DNA from 2 places in the Paenibacillus sp. N3/727 genome. Region 2 is predicted to be linked to the other one. Evidence: riboswitches for the same ligand, from Rfam matches in the RefSeq annotation. Region 2 holds a riboswitch; the other holds the start of a gene.
The links. A riboswitch is a leader RNA that binds a small molecule or an ion and turns the genes downstream of it on or off. The one in region 2 is predicted to bind glycine.
Positions count from the first base shown of each region.

Region 1: another riboswitch for glycine. It lies ahead of MNQ98_RS09920 (alanine/glycine:cation symporter family protein); the one in region 2 lies ahead of gcvT (glycine cleavage system aminomethyltransferase GcvT).

Region 1 covers NZ_CP093336.1:2,243,534-2,251,863, forward strand. Annotated here, with positions in the region: gene MNQ98_RS09890 (histidine phosphatase family protein) at 1-309, shown strand, start outside; gene MNQ98_RS09895 (alpha/beta hydrolase family protein) at 407-1,471, shown strand; gene csaA (chaperone CsaA) at 1,757-2,086, shown strand; gene MNQ98_RS09905 (DMP19 family protein) at 2,182-2,745, shown strand; gene MNQ98_RS09910 (class I SAM-dependent methyltransferase) at 2,837-3,487, shown strand; gene MNQ98_RS09915 (GNAT family N-acetyltransferase) at 3,513-4,061, shown strand; glycine riboswitch at 4,249-4,348, shown strand; gene MNQ98_RS09920 (alanine/glycine:cation symporter family protein) at 4,500-5,843, shown strand; gene MNQ98_RS09925 (hypothetical protein) at 6,067-6,303, shown strand; partial or broken gene tnpA (IS200/IS605 family transposase) at 6,378-6,665, shown strand; gene tnpB (IS200/IS605 family element RNA-guided endonuclease TnpB) at 6,675-7,763, shown strand; gene MNQ98_RS09940 (hypothetical protein) at 8,047-8,330, shown strand, end outside.
Region 2 covers NZ_CP093336.1:3,871,081-3,879,410, reverse strand. Annotated here, with positions in the region: gene pdxR (MocR-like pyridoxine biosynthesis transcription factor PdxR) at 1-94, opposite strand, end outside; gene MNQ98_RS17695 (carbon-nitrogen hydrolase family protein) at 342-1,289, shown strand; gene MNQ98_RS17690 (RrF2 family transcriptional regulator) at 1,385-1,840, shown strand; gene MNQ98_RS17685 (nitroreductase family protein) at 1,969-2,607, shown strand; gene gcvPB (aminomethyl-transferring glycine dehydrogenase subunit GcvPB) at 3,148-4,605, opposite strand; gene gcvPA (aminomethyl-transferring glycine dehydrogenase subunit GcvPA) at 4,602-5,951, opposite strand; gene gcvT (glycine cleavage system aminomethyltransferase GcvT) at 5,951-7,057, opposite strand; glycine riboswitch at 7,160-7,271, opposite strand; glycine riboswitch at 7,275-7,372, opposite strand; glycine riboswitch at 7,544-7,659, shown strand; gene gcvH (glycine cleavage system protein GcvH) at 7,825-8,214, shown strand.

The sequences.
Region 1 (8,330 bases), 1.6 Mb from region 2:
TTAAGTTCGAAGAATCTGGATAACTGGATGGAACTCTTAAAGGAAACATATGAGAACCTAGAAATAGTTTATGAAGGAGGAGAATCATCCAGAGAAGCAATGAATAGAGGAATGGAAGTAATTAACGAAATTATGAACGGACCATACCAAAATGTAGTGGTAGTAACTCATGGTGCATTAATGTCTTTGATATTAAAGTATTTTAATAATTCTATAGGATATGAAGAATGGAGTAAATTAACAAACCCTGATATTTATCTAATAAGTAATGAAAACAAGGAATATGAAGTGGGTCGAATTTGGATGTAGACTTAGTAAGCAGCAGCAAATAACATGTATTCACACTGCATCACTGTCGCTGAAGGAAGTTATCAGAAAAACGGATTTTAAAAGAAAGGTGAGAAGTATGAATGTAGGACGAATTGTACATGTATTTAATGATAACTCTAGGAAAGAACCTTTTTCTAATCATGAGACTCGGACAATTGTAGTCAGTATTTTTTATCCTGCTGAAGTTGAAAACGCATATAATAATGAAACAAATTATGTGGAGTTATTTGAGCCATGTACAGAGAATGCACTCAGCGTTCTAAAAGACATGGGAGTCGACATTGACTATTTTAGAAGTATTAAAACACAAATACATAACAATGCTAAACCGAATCTAACTTTAAATAACTATCCAGTTGTTCTATATGCCCCGGCTTTTGGGGTTGTTAGGGATATGTACACCTATCACATACAACAATTGGTGGATTACGGGTTTATCGTAGTATCTATTGGTTCAACATATGAATCAATCTTTTCAATTTTTCCTGAGGGGCGTTTTGTTAAACAAGCGGAAAAAATATCGCAGATTAATGGTACAGATTTTCAATTTTGGAGAGAACTATTGGAGACAAGAATTGAAGATATTTTGTACGTGATGAATCACTTTGAGGAATTACAGTCTCAATTATCATCCAAACCATTTGATTTTGGAAACATTGGAATCGTGGGGCATTCGCTAGGTGGTGCTGCTGCTTTTGAAGCAGCTAGAAGAGGCACTAGAATCAAAGCAGGTGTAATGTTGGATGCTAGCTTCCACCTTTTGAACTTAAATGAGAATGTAAAGATAAATACACCTTTCTTAATTATGAGACAAGAAAAGTGTACGCATGATGAATTACGCAATGAATTTTCTGAAGGTATTATTACCCCCTTTGTTGATGGATTTGAAAGGCTTTATACTCTTTTGTCAGGCTATAAATCATTCGTTAAAGTTCAAGGAGCGCACCATATGACATTTAGTGATGTACCGATGCATTATAAAGAAGAGAAAATATCTGAGAAACATAAGACCATTAGCAATTATGCAACTAGTTTCTTAAGTGAGTTTATCCAAAACAAGACAGAGACTTATCAAAGTTTACTAGGTAGCATGCAATTTAATAAAATCGTTGAGATTAATAAAAAAGGAGAACCTATTTGATAGTGAACAGGAAGACGACATTACCTGTTTACATCGTATTCGCACTGCAATACTAACACTTCTGGGTTTGCCAGAGACATTTTGATGAAGCGGTAATTGTTAAGGCGGAGGTGTTTAAGAGCATGTTGAAGGCATCTCAAGATAGCACATAATCATATAACAACGATTTTTCGCTGCGATCTGAAATTCCTTGATCTACCTGAGGATCTTCGAGAAAAGGATTACCATTAACTATCAATTGTGATATCGTGAAATTAGTATAACTGTAAAATGGAGGCAGCAACCATGGTGACAATTGAGGATTTTATGAAATTAGATATACGTGTCGGTACTGTTATTAAAGCAGAGCCGTTCCCAGAAGCTCGAAAACCTGCAATAAAATTAGAAATCGATTTTGGTGAGATGGGGATTAAATGCTCTTCTGCTCAAATTACACAAAGATATGAACCAGAACAACTAATTGGACGTCAAGTAATCGCTGTAATGAATTTTCCTGTTAGACGTATCGCCGGTTTTAAATCGGAGGTGTTGGTCATCGGCGGTGTTCCTGCAGAGGGTGATGTGGTACTCCTAAAACCAGATGAACCTGTTAAAAACGGTACACCTATTGCATAAGACATTAGTGAATATTTAGTTTGGGCCAAGTGTTCGTAACACTTGGTCTTTATTACATAATTGTAAACGAGTTGATTTAATGGAACAAATGAATAATGAGAATCTTACATCATGGATTAATAAAATGGCAGGGTCAGCTGAGCAGGTCAGTTCGGTTTGTACAGGCTCACTTCTTAGTTAAAGCAAGCTTGTTAGAACAAGTGAGTGATTCAAAAAGATACAAAGGAGAGATTAAAATAATATTTTCAAAAGACTATATCTTTCAAAGATATGATACAGATAGAGAAAAGATTTCTGAGATGTTGATTGCCATGAGCAGAAATAATCGAACTTTTGAATCACTGAATGAAAGCGAGAGGACGCTCTCATTAGCTTGCAGGCTTGATGGAGAAGTTGGTAATGGTGGATTGTCACAGTACTTTTTAAATAGTGAAGGTGTATACATTGAAGAGACAATTAAATGTTTACAATCTCTTAATGCACATGAACATAGAAAAATATTTGATCAAGCTAGTACGGTATATTTATCAAATGAGGATGAAGAAACGAAATATAAATATTGGTCAGATTTAACTGAGCAGTATGATCGGATTGATTATAATTTAATATACAAGTTATTGATTGAATTTGTAAGAAACCATTGGAACGATTTTGAATAGTGATTTTTATGAAGAGGGAACATTTCAGCTCGGAATACAAGTGCTCAATCATGTGAAGTTAATAAAAATACGAAATTAGGAGGGGAGTTCAGTGCCAAGTCATGATGAAATATATAAGGATCTATCTTTTTCATATGAGGATATGGTTAGTCGGCAGCCTGATTTAACGGAGTATATTAAAGAAATTAGGTCATATAAAGGACTGGATGTTTTAGATCTGGGGGCCGGATCAGGAAGGCTTTCAAGCTTTATAGCCCTGGAAGCTAACTCACTAGTTTGTACAGATATCTCTGAATCCATGTTAGAGCTTTTAGACAAAAAATTAATTACTAATAGCTTGTCTCGTAATTGGACAACCGTTGTAGCAGATCATCGAAAGCTTCCAATCGACGATGCATCAATTGATTTCATTGTATCTGGTTGGAGCATTAGTTACTTAACTAACACGGGCAATATTGATTGGAAAGAGAACCTAGAGTTAATCGTTTCTGAACTTATGCGTGTCTTGAAACCTGCAGGGACACCCAATCCACCTAAGTTTTTAACAGAATATTATTCGCTTCTTGAGAGCAAATATGGTTTTTCACATCGCTGGATAAGGACAGATTATCAATTTGCAAATACAACAGAAGCTAAAGAAAATATGGAGTTTTTCTTTGGCTCGGATATTTCAAGAAAGATCGATGAAAACCAGTGGTCAACCGTACCTGAATGTGCAGGAATATGGTGGAAGCATGTGTGAACGTTGATCAGCCAGGGAGGATTATATGAAAATCTCAATTAGTTTGACTGACCAGTCTACAAAATTTATTGTAAACAACTTGTACCCGCTATACTTACATGATTTATCTGAAATATGGGAATGGAAACCGAATATATATGGTGTATATGAAGATGATGATACATTGACGTTGAATGAGCAAAACAAAGTTTTCGATGTCTGGTGGGAGAATCCATCTGTACTATTCCCGTATTTAGTTAGAGTAGATGATATCCCGGCAGGATTTGCGTTTGTAGCAACTCCGCCTTATACGCCTCATGGCAGTGAATTTTACATGAATGAGTTTTTTATGTTGAGGCCATTCCGTGGGAAAGGTATTGCTGAAGCTGCAGCGGTACAAGTATTTAATCGACATAAAGGGTCTTGGGAACTGCAAACCAACCCGACAGAAACCAATAAGAGAGCTCAATCATTTTGGAGAAAAACAATTCAGAATTATACTTCTGAATCACACCAAGAGGAGTTTGCCAATACAGAGAATGACGGATTCAAGATCATTTTTAAATTTAATAATAGTCAATTTATAGACACGTAGATATTAATATAAAGGTGTATTGCCATAGAGAACATCCTTGCGGAATCGCAGATGGTTCTCTATAATAGATAAACAACTTCATAACTGGATGAAGTTTACGGGAGACAGGCAACGGCTTGGCCGAAGGGGCAAAACTCTCAGGCGTTTGCATCATTCTCAAAGGATTGAAGCAAACAGGACCGTAGACGGACAGAACTCTGGAGAGACTCCACTGATGTGGGGCACCGAAGGGGCAAGACGTGTCAATACACGTTAAAACTCTCAGGTAAAAGGACAGGGATTGCAGATGTTATGCAACATTATTCGAATTTGTGATTATAATCACTTATCGTTTTATTTGCTTTTCTGCAAAAATGTCCCCAGAGTCAAATCTATCGATTTGACTCTTTTTTCGTGTCGTGAGACACATCGATATCGATACTGAAGAGGGGAAGAGGAATGTACATGTTAGAACAATGGTTAGACAGTGTGAATCATTTTGTATGGGGGCTGCCGCTTCTTGTATTGTTGGTGGGGACGGGGATATTTTTCACATTCCGCCTCGGTTTGCTACAAGTTTTTCGTCTGCCGCTGGCACTCAAGCTCATATTCACCGCAAAAAATGAAGGGCAAGGAGACGTAACTAGCTTTGGCGCGCTTGCTACCGCCCTGGCTGCCACCATTGGAACGGGGAACATTGTCGGTGTAGCGACGGCTATTCAAATGGGCGGCCCGGGAGCGCTGTTCTGGATGTGGATGGCTGCTTTTTTTGGCATGGCAACCAAATACGCCGAAGGTGTGCTGGCCGTAAAGTACCGGAAGATAGACGAGAATGGGCAAGTATCGGGTGGGCCGATGTATTATATTGAACAAGGCTTGGGTGTAAGATATAAACCGCTGGCTGTGTTTTTCGCTGTGAGTGGGGTATTGGTCGCATTTTTCGGGATTGGCACCTTCCCGCAAGTCAATGCCATTGTAACGTCTACGCAGTCAAGTTTGGGTATTCCAGTCGCTGCAACTGCAGCAGTAGTGACCGCTTTGACGGCATTGGTGACCGTTGGAGGGCTCAAGAATATTACAAGGGTGACCACGAAAGTTGTGCCCATCATGGCCATTGTCTATGTGGTAACAAGCTGCATCGTGCTTATTGCTTTCGCTGACAAGATTCCATACGCTCTGTCGCTCGTATTTCAGAGCGCGTTCAATCCGACTGCGGCAGGCGGCGGATTTCTCGGCGCTACTATTATGCTGGCTATTCGCAACGGCATTGCAAGAGGTGTATTTTCAAATGAATCCGGACTTGGCAGCGCGCCGATTGCGGCCGCTGCGGCCAAGGTGAAATGGCCTGCGGAGCAGGGGCTTGTGTCGATGACGGGCACTTTTATAGATACGATTATTATTTGCACACTGACCGGATTGACTCTGATTGTAACCGGTGCATGGAATGGGGCTGCGGAAGGAGCGGAAATGACACAAGCGGCGTTTGATGCGGCAATACCCTTTGGTTCCTTAATTCTTATGTTTTGCCTCATTTTATTTGCGTTTACGACGATTCTAGGCTGGAATTATTACGGCGAACGCTGCATCGTATACTTATTTGGCGTTAAATCAATCCTGCCTTACCGCATCGTGTTTATCGTTCTGGTCGGAGCGGGCGCGTTTATCAAGCTACAAGCGATCTGGCTGCTCGCGGATATTGTGAATGGACTGATGGCATTGCCGAACCTAGTTGCCCTGCTTGGTTTGTCTGGGGTGGTTGTGACTGAAACGCGTCTTTATCTACGGCATATGAAACAGCAATAATATTTGCTGAGATCATGATGGATTTTTCAAAACGGTATAGTCGTTTATGTGAAGAGTGAACAAGATATTGCATTTCCGCTTTTGGGCTTACGCCCCTTGCTCAACAGATGTATAATCAAGGAAGATGATCCAGACAACATGCGACCTGACCTAAGATAGGAGATATCTAAGGGCGGGTCGTCTTTTTTTAAATGGTGTGTCGTCAATATAAAGGTGGAAAGCTATGAAGAAAAAGACAAGAAGAATGATTATAGATAAAAAAGAATATGTATATGTTTTGAATCAAAAATATAACGAAAAACGAAGCCATATCATGCTAAAGGTATCTCTAAAAGATAAGAAAAATCTAACATTAACATTCTTTTTTAGCACCTGGGATGATCCTGTTACTGGAAGTCCATTATTAGTAGGCGTTGATTTGAAAAATAATGAAACAAATATCGTAGAAACTTTTAATTAGGTTTCCGAAAAGAATTTTCACACTTCAAGGAATGTGTAAGGCGTAGCCCAGTGAGTAAGTGGGAGATGAATTTAGACATTTTTGTGAGAATAGGGCAGTCATACAATATTACGGTTGAAGTTTGGAATCACGATAAAGACCATATTCATGTGATGTTCAAAGCACATCCCAATAGTGAATTGTCAAAATTCCTAAATGCGTATAAAAGTGCTAGTTCTCGATTGATAAAACGTGACTTTCCCATTGTTCGCAAAAAGCTTTGGAAGGAGATGTTTTGGTCAAGAAGTTTCTGTTTGATTACAACAGGCGGCGCATCCATAGAAACGATTAAACAGTATATTGAAAACCAGGGCAGAAAGTAGGTGTAGGTAATGTTAAAAGCATACAAGTATCGTATTTATCCGAATGCGGAACAGCGGATATTTTTCGCAAAAACATTTGGCTGTGTACGCTTTGTGTATAACAAAATGCTTGCTGATCGAATCAATTCTTATCAAGAATTTCAAAAAAGCGTGGATAAGTCCATCAAGTATCCTACACCGGCACAATACAAAACAGAATTTCCATTTCTCAAAGAAGTGGATAGCCTTGCTTTAGCTAATGCACAAATGAATCTAAATAAGGCATACGCTAATTTCTTTCGAGATAAATCTGTGGGATTCCCAAAGTTCAAAAGCAAGAAAGACAACCATAAGAGCTACACGACTAACAACCAAAAGGGAACGGTGAGCATTGGCGGTGGATACTTGAAGATTCCAAAGCTCAAGACGCTAATTAAGATCAATCAACATCGTCAATTCCAAGGGTTGATTAAATCTGTTACCGTTTCTCAAACACCGAGCAATAAGTATTTCATCTCTATCTTGGTCGAGGAGAATGAACAATTGTTCCCTAGGCTAGACACTAGTGTAGGGATAGATGTTGGACTCAAGGACTTTGCCATTCTGTCGAACGGATCGAAATATGAGAATCCAAAGTGGTTTCGCAAAGTTGAACAGCGTTTAGCCTTCTTGCAACGATCGCTGTCTCGTAAAAAGAAAGGCTCAGCAAACCGCAACAAGATGAGGCTTAAGGTTGCCAAGCTTCATGAAAAGATCAATAATCAGCGAAATGACTATCTCCATAAGGTAAGCCATGAGATCACAAACGACAACCAAGTAATGGTGATCGAAGACTTGCGTGTGAGGAATATGCTACAAAACCGCAAATTATCTAAAGCGATCAGCGAGGTATCTTGGGTAAAGTTCAGAACGATGCTTGAGTACAAAGCTCAATGGAAAGGTCGTGACATCATCGTTGCGCCTAAGAATTATGCGAGTAGTCAGCTTTGTTCAAACTGCGGATACCAAAACAAAGAAGTCAAAAACGTAAACTTGCGTGAATGGGATTGTCCATCTTGTAACGCACATCACGACAGAGACTTCAATGCAAGTCTGAATCTGCTTAAACTAGCCAACTAATTGGCATTGATCTTCGGGGCAGGAACTGCCCTTAGAGCTTGGTGAATTCATTTGGCTAATAGAAGCAAATGTTACCCAAGAAGCTCCCACTTCAACGAGCGTCAGTGAGTAAGTGGTGAGTAGTTCACTTTACATCATCCAAAAATATACGGCTTAAAAAATGGATGGACTGGAGAAAACGTAATCGAATTTCAAAATGGACTAGAAATTATGAGCGAAATGGGCTATGACATTGCTTGGCTTATTAGCTGAGTACTAATTAAGAGAATTTGGTGGTGTTTCCATGAAGGTATGGATAAAACATCAAGATCCAAACAACAAGTACGGAGCTAAGTTTACTTTAGGCGATAGAGATACACTTTTGCCTGAGACTGCGATTATTTCAGTAACACGGGGAGAAAGATTCAATATTTTCAGAATTATCATAAATGGAATTGTTAATGAATTTGTAATGAAACAACTAACTAAGAATGAAAAATTATTATATGCCGAACTCTCAGGACAACTTCAGGGTGGAATTGGTCAAACCGTTACCGTGTGGAAAGATGGGAGCTCGATGAATAATTT
Region 2 (8,330 bases):
CAGGTGGAAACTCCCCGTAGGATATTCTTTGTTCGAGATCATCTGCGATTTGTTGATAAAGAGGCTGATTGCTTTTGCGATCAGGTTTCCACACATTTTTCATCCTTTCTGTCTGTATGTAGAATGAACAAGCACTGTGATTTTTATCATATCACTATTCGTTTTTTAGAAAAGTCTGAATTTTCATCATATATATGACAAAACTCTATCAATCTGTTGAACATGGATGGGAATATTGTCGAATAAATTGGATGGTTTAATTCATTCAATAATGGACGGTTTGAAATGAGGGTTTGTCATATATCATATACCATAATATCGTTCGAGAAGGGAAGGATGACATGAACAGTCAACATTTTCGCGTAGCCGTTGTACAGGACGCTCCCATTTTGTTTGACAAACAATCCGCCATGGACAAGATTGATGGTCATACTAGAGATGCTGCAGAGAAAGGAGCTGGCCTGGTTGTGTTTCCCGAAGTTTTTTTAGGAGGGTATCCTCGAGGCTTGAGCTTTGGAACCCGTGTCGGAAGCAGAAATGCTGATGGCAGAAAAGACTGGGAACGATATTGGGAAAGCGCAATCGATATTCCTGGAACGGAGACAGACACATTAGGGGAACTTGCTAAGGAAACGGGTGTTTATCTTGTCATCGGAGTAGTTGAAAGAGATCAGGAGTTCAGCAGAGGGACCTTATACAATTCCATGGTATACATCGGACCAGACGGGAAGGTTCTCGGTAAACACCGGAAGCTCGTACCTACGGGTTCGGAGCGCCTGTTGTGGGGACAAGGTGATGGAAGTACTCTTACGGTTATCGATACGCCGTTCGGAAGAATAGGCGGACTCATCTGTTGGGAAAATTATATGCCGCTTGCTCGGACGTCTATGTATGCACAAGGAATAGACATTTACATCGCTCCAACAGCAGATGCTCGTGATACATGGCAGGCAACACTGCGCCATATTGCCTGTGAAGGCCGCTGTTTCGTCATCTCCTGCAATCAGTATTCGACCAAAGACTCATATCCCGCTGATTTAGCTTGTTATGAAGATGTTGAACAAGATCCCGATATTTTAAGCAGAGGGGGAAGTGCTATTGTAAGTCCTCTTGGAGAATATGTCGTTGAACCGTTATATAATGAAAAAGGCATTCTGTTCGCAACGCTGGACCTTTCTCAAATCGTTCAAAGTCGTTATGATTTTGATGTAGTTGGTCACTATAGCCGTCCGGATGTATTTCAGTTAGTAGTTAACCGGAAAAAGCAGGATATTACACAATTCTTATAAATTGAATATTCAAACATTTTTGTTATCTTGCTGGAGTGTTAGGTTTTAAGTTACAATATTTTAATGAACTACGATAAAAGGGGAGGTACATCAAAGTGGATAAAGTATCATCTTCTAAGAAATCGGCCATGGCCTGCCCATCCACCCATAAAACTTTTAGCTTAGCACTCCAAGCACTTGTTGTCCTTGAGAAACACTCAGGCGGTAAATGTTCCAGCGGTGATATCGCAACTCATATGCATACCGATGCGACGCTAATCAGAAGAATTTTAAAGGCGTTGGCCTTAGAACAAATCATCGAATCCCGTGAAGGAAGAGACGGGGGTTACCGTTTAGTTAAGGGTGCAGATAGCATAACGCTTGCTGATATTTATTCGGCGCTCCAGATCCACAACACCATCGCCGACAGCATGTTGGGCGCTGCAAGAGACAACTGCTTAGGTGGGCAGATGAAAAACGCTTTTTCTGATATTTTATCTGAGATTGAGGAAAGCACACTAAATGTACTGAAATCCTATACTATCGCTGACATCGTCGAAAGAACGATGTAACGATGTAACGATGTTGTGTATTGACAAACGAAATATATTTGCATTATACTGTGCAATTATCGGCACAGTATAATCGTGATTTAAACTGTGCATTAATTTGCACAATAATTTTTAAGGAGTGTTCAACCATGTCAACTTTGACACAAAAAGATTTTCTTAGCGTTGTAAGAGAGCGCCATTCTGTACGGCAGTATGATCCATCGGTAAAAATATCGCGGGAAGAGATGCAGGAAATGCTGACGGAAGCCACATCTGCACCGTCCTCAAGCAATCTTCAGCCTTGGCGTTTTCTCGTCATTGATGATCAGGCCTTGAAAGAAAAGCTATATCCAATTGCCAATAACCAGGCACAAGTATTAGATGCATCCGCGGTCATCGCTGTATTAGGTGATATGGAGTGGTATGACAAAGCAGAAGATATTTATACACAATCGCAGGAAGCGGGATATATGACAGAGGAAGTTAAACAAAAAATGATCGCAACTGCGAATCAAGTGTATCGCCATTTGGATGATTCCAAAAAGAGAAGCATTGTCGATATCGATGCAGGTCTAATCTCCATGCAGCTTATGTTAATCGCTCGCGAAAAAGGTTACGATACCGTACCTATGGGAGGATTTAACCGTGATAAATTTAAAGAAGCGTTTAACCTTCCTTCCAACTATGAGAGCATTATGCTGATTGCGATTGGTAAAGCGGCTCAGCCTGCACGCCAAACCGTAAGACTTCCTTTGAATCAGGTGGCTTTTTGGAATGAAATAAACTAACATTTGGTGAATCTATTATCCTGTAGACCGGGTTTCAATCAACGATAACCTCATCAAGCAGAACATGTTGGAGCCTAAAACTAAGCAGGTCACCCAAAGGATGAATCCTCGGGCGACCTGCTTTTACTTTTATCTGTATAATATCTGTTTTATTAGGCTCTTCACTAAAGTTAGTGTTTGAAGATTATTTAATGGAATGGGTTGCAATGATGAAGTTACGGTTATGTCTAACGTCTTAAAGGCCTGCTAGAATGATCAAACATGAAGTGATGAGTAATGTTGTATGTTATACAACATTGGACGAACAGAATGCTTGAACCTACTTATATTGTTGTAAATCCTACAACAATTCCTCTTGGAACGAGTTAAATCTATCCCTATTGTTGTATTACATGCAACAATTGGTCGTTCGTCGTTACGTCACCATATATGGCTGCACTTTATACCACACTAACTGAATCTTGTTGGATTATATGAGTAGACCAGCGCGCGGTTTGGCGTTGCATAACGGCGGTCGCATAGCCCATTGCTCAACCTTCACTAACCGCAAGTACAATTCAAGACCGGCTTACGTGCAGCTGTAGTCTCATCAAGACGTTTCACAACCGTTGTGTAAGGTGCATTGATGACTAGCTCCGGATTTGTTTCAGCTTCCTGTGCGATTTGAATCATTACATCGATAAAACCGTCCAGCGTTTCTTTACTTTCGGTTTCAGTCGGCTCGATCATGATACACTCCTCGACATTCAGCGGGAAGTAAATGGTTGGCGGATGATATCCGAAATCGAGTAATCGTTTCGCAACGTCGAGTGTTCGTACGCCGTATTCCTTCAGCTTTTTACCGGATAATACGAATTCGTGCTTGCATAGACCGGGATAAGCGACTTCGTAATAAGGCGCCAGCCTATGCATCATATAGTTGGCGTTCAAGACCGCAAGCTCCGAAACCCGGCGAAGACCATCCGGCCCGTAACTACGGATGTACGTATAGGCACGTACCAGAATGCCGAAGTTACCGTAAAAAGCTTTCACACGGCCAATCGACTGCGGACGATCGTAATCCCAGTAAAATGTTCCGTCCTGACGTTTGGAAACAATCGGTTTGGGAAGGAAGGGGATCAACTTATCTTTCACCCCGACGGGACCAGCTCCTGGACCACCGCCGCCATGCGGTGTGCTCATCGTCTTGTGCAGATTGAGGTGGACAACGTCAAAGCCCATGTCTCCCGGGCGGGTAATTCCCATGATCGCATTGGAATTCGCTCCGTCATAATAGAGAAGGCCGCCTGCTTCATGTACGATCTCAGCAATTTCCACGATTTGTTCTTCAAACAGACCAAGAGTACTCGGGTTCGTCAGCATCAATGCTGCTGTGTCGCTTCCAACAACAGCTCTGAGAGCATCAAGATCGACCATACCGCGCTCATTGGATTGAATTGTAATCGTATCATATCCTGCCACTGTAGCACTGGCCGGGTTCGTTCCGTGTGAGGAGTCAGGCACGATCACTTTGGTCCGCTGCTCACCGCGGCTCTCGTGATATGCGCGAATCAGCATCAGTCCAGTCCATTCACCGTGAGCGCCAGCCGCTGGCTGCAATGTCACTTGATCCATCCCGGTCAAAGCGGCGAGATCGTCTTGAAGCGTATAGAGCATTTCCAGGGCTCCCTGAATGCTTTCCTCGGGTTGATAAGGATGAATCTTGGCAAATCCGGGAAAGCGGGCCACATCCTCGTTGATTTTTGGGTTGTATTTCATCGTGCAGGAACCAAGCGGATAGAAGCCGTTATCAATGCCGAAGTTACGACGTGACAACTCCGTGTAATGGCGAATGACATCCACTTCGTACACCTCTGGCAGTTCCGCCAGTTTGGAACGCAGCATGCTTTCTGGAATCCATTCTGATACGTCCGTTTCCGGTACGTCACAATCAGGTAAGGAATAGGCCACTCGGCCCGGTTTACTTAGTTCGAAGATCAGCGCTTTTTCCGGTTTCATACGATTGCCTCCAATTCTCCGATGAATCGCTCAATTTCTTCTTTAGTTCGCCGTTCCGTAACGGCGATGAGCATGCGACCCTGCAGCTCCGGATAGGCTAGCCCAAGATCGTAGCCGCCGATGTAACCTGCCTTGAGGAGTTTCGCATTAACTTCTTTTAAATCAACCCCATCTGGCAATTTCACGACAAATTCATTAAAGAATGGCGAAGCGAATTCTATATCTAGGGAGCCTTTCGTGATGCATTCGGAGGCGTAATGCGATTTACGGACATTAAGCAATGCGACCTCCTGCATACCCATCTTTCCAAGGGTAGACATATACACAGAGGCGCAAAGTGCCAATAATGCCTGGTTGGAACAAATGTTCGATGTCGCTTTTTCGCGCCTGATATGCTGCTCACGGGCTTGCAGCGTAAGAACGAAGCCGCGCTTGCCGTCCCGATCCACGGTCTGCCCGACAATCCGGCCTGGAATACGGCGCATCAAGGGATCGGATACCGCGAAGAAACCACAGGTAGGACCGCCAAGCGAAGCTGGTATACCTAGGGGCTGGGCATCGCCGACAACGATGTCTGCACCAAGTTCTCCAGGTGATTCGAGCAAGCCAAGGGAAAGCGGGTTCACACTAAGCACGAGCAGTGATTTTTGGGCATGAACTAGCGGTTCGATAGCTTTTACGTCCTCAATGCATCCGAAGAAGTTCGGAGATTGGATAAGGACTGCAGCCGTATCATCTGTAATAGCAGACGCCAAAGCATCGGTGTCAGTAACGCCGTCTTTGAAACCTACTTCCACAACTTCAAGGCCAAGGCCGTGAGCAGAAGTAAGGACTATTTCCCGAGCTTCCGGATGAACCGTACGGGAAATGACAATCTTCTTGCGCTTCGTAGCGCCTGACGCAAGTGCCGCCGCTTCTGCAAGAGCAGTGGAGCCGTCATACATACTGGCATTGGCTACCTTCATCCCGGTCAGCTCACAGATATAAGATTGAAATTCAAAGATCGCTTGCAGCTCACCCTGACTGACCTCCGCCTGGTAAGGTGTATACGCTGTGTAAAATTCGGATCGTGAAATGACATGATTAAGTACAACAGGAATATGATGATCATACAACCCTGCACCTAGAAAGCTGGTGTAACGTTCAAAATCAGCATTGCGAGCGGCAAGTCCGTTCATATACTTTAGAAGTTCAGGTTCACTTAGTCTTTCGGACATCGGCAGAACTCCGTCGTAACGCACCTCAGCAGGAATATCTGCAAATAGATCCTCAATGGATTCCGCGCCAACGGTGGCAAGCATTTCCGATTGATCCTGCTCAGTCATCGGCAAATAACGATGCTTCATCATAAGGTTTCTCCTTTTTTATAAAATGGCGTCTTTACAACCACCGCTTTCAGTCGTTTGCCGCGAATTTCAATCGAAACCTCAGTTCCTACTGCGGCAAATCTGCTGTCGATCAGCGCAAGTCCGAGATTTCGCTTCGACGTTGGTGACTGTGTACCGCTAGTGATTTCACCGATTAGAGAATTGTCCACATACACCGGGTAATGAGAGCGGGGGATCCCGCGATCAATCAGTTCAACGCCAACGAGCTTGCGCTGTACACCTTCGTTCTTTTGTAGAGCTAATGCATCCCGTCCAATAAAGTTGCCTTTGTCCAGCTTTACGAAGTATCCAAGACCTGCTTCAAGCGGAGAAATGGTGTCTGACAGTTCTTGGCCGTACAGCGCGAGCTTAGCTTCGAATCGAAGAGTATCACGCGCGCCAAGCCCTGCCGGAATCAAACCGTTCGGCTCGCCAGCAGCGAGTAGTTCTTTCCATATGACCGAAGCAGATTCAGCTGGGCAATATATTTCGAAGCCGTCCTCGCCGGTGTAACCGGTACGGGAGAGGAGAACGGAGGTACCGCATACATCCGCGTTTTGAATAAAATGAAAGGAAGGCAGCGTATGAACAGGTTCATCGCTCACCTTAGATAAAATAGCTGCGGCTTCAGGACCCTGCAGGGCAATGAGAGCTGTTTCAGCAGAGATGTTCTGAAGGTCTACACCTTCGATGATATGGTCCTTTAACCACTGTAAATCCTTGTCAATGTTAGATGCATTCACAACTAGCATAAATTGATTATCTGAGAGCTTGTAGACTAGCAGATCGTCCACGGTGCCGCCGTTATCATTGCACATGGGAGCATATTGGGCCTGACCGACAGACAACCGCGAAACATCATTAGTAACCATTTGCTGCAAAAAAACCTCGGCGTTTGGCCCGGTTACCAGAAATTCACCCATATGGGAAACGTCGAACAGACCGGCTTGTCGGCGTACAGCTTCGTGTTCTCGAACAATTCCGTGAAACTGTACAGGCAGCTCCCAGCCTCCAAAATCGATGCAGCGGACGGATGGGAAATCCGAGTAAAGCGGGTAAAGCGGCGTTCGTTGCAATGAACTCATTTTGAGCACCTCTTTAGCATGAAATTGGGACTACACAAAAAAAGACAGGCAAAAGGAATAACATACGCGCAAAGCAAGCTTTGCCGTATCATTGTCCTTCTGCTCTGTCCTTTGTACCTGAGAGTTACCTCTACACAAATTATGTAAGCAAGATATGAAGCGCGTGTGAGTTTCCCCTTTGGTGATCCTAAATGTATCAGGATTCTCTCCAGAGGTGCGTCCAGTAAAAGTCCTTTTGCCTGAGAGATTCACCGTTGTTTCGGTTTACTCCTTCGGCGTTACCCGTTAGTCGGTAATCTCTCCCAATACCTTCATCCGCTTATTCAGCTCTATTATGCTTTTTGTTCTTCACATCATTATAACCGTCGGTCTCTGTAACGTGTCAACCTTTAGTTCGTCAAAAAAATATTATTTTTGTCAGCTATATTGACATGATCTGCTAAGTGCTTTATCCTGTGGAAGAAATCAACCAAATTACATATGTGGATGACGATGGACGGGAGAGACCGCAGCGCCAATAAAGGCGGCGGCACCGAAGGAGCAATTCGTTACACCTGCCGGTTAACGAGTAATCTCTCAGGTAAAAGTACCGCTATCTGACGCAACTCTGGAGAGAGCGTAAGCCGCCAAAGGGGAAACGAAGGGCCGTCTAGAAACGGTCATTCATAAACTCTCAGGTACCGAGGACAGAGAAGAGGCGAGAGTCTTTTCCTGTCCTTTTTTATTTTGTTTGAATCCATTTCATATTAAGAAAAGAGGAAATTCAAATGAGTGAAATCAGAGAGCAATTGGTGTACAGTGAAGATCATGAATGGGCGTTGAAGGTGGAAGGCAACATCGTACGTATTGGAATTACCGATCATGCACAATGCCAACTGGGTGATATTGTTTTTGTGGAGCTGCCGGAGGCTGGATCAGACGTATCTGCAGGGGATAGCATAGGATCAATTGAATCTGTAAAGACGGTATCAGAGCTTTATTGTCCGGTATCCGGTAAAATAACCAAGTTGAATGGAGATCTTGAGGCGCAGCCGGAGCTGGTGAACAGTGAACCGTACGAAGGCGGTTGGATTGTTGAGATCGAAGTTGAGGGCGATCTGGAGGAAGCGCTTGCTAAACTGCTTACTGCGGAAGCATATCGGGCTAAGGTGGATTAATTTAATTTTTGAAATTTTAAAAATTTAGATATATTATGAAAAGAGCTCGTTATTGAGCGTTGTCCACGATGAAGATCGTGGACTTTTTCTCGAAGAAACGCTTTTCGTCCTTAAGT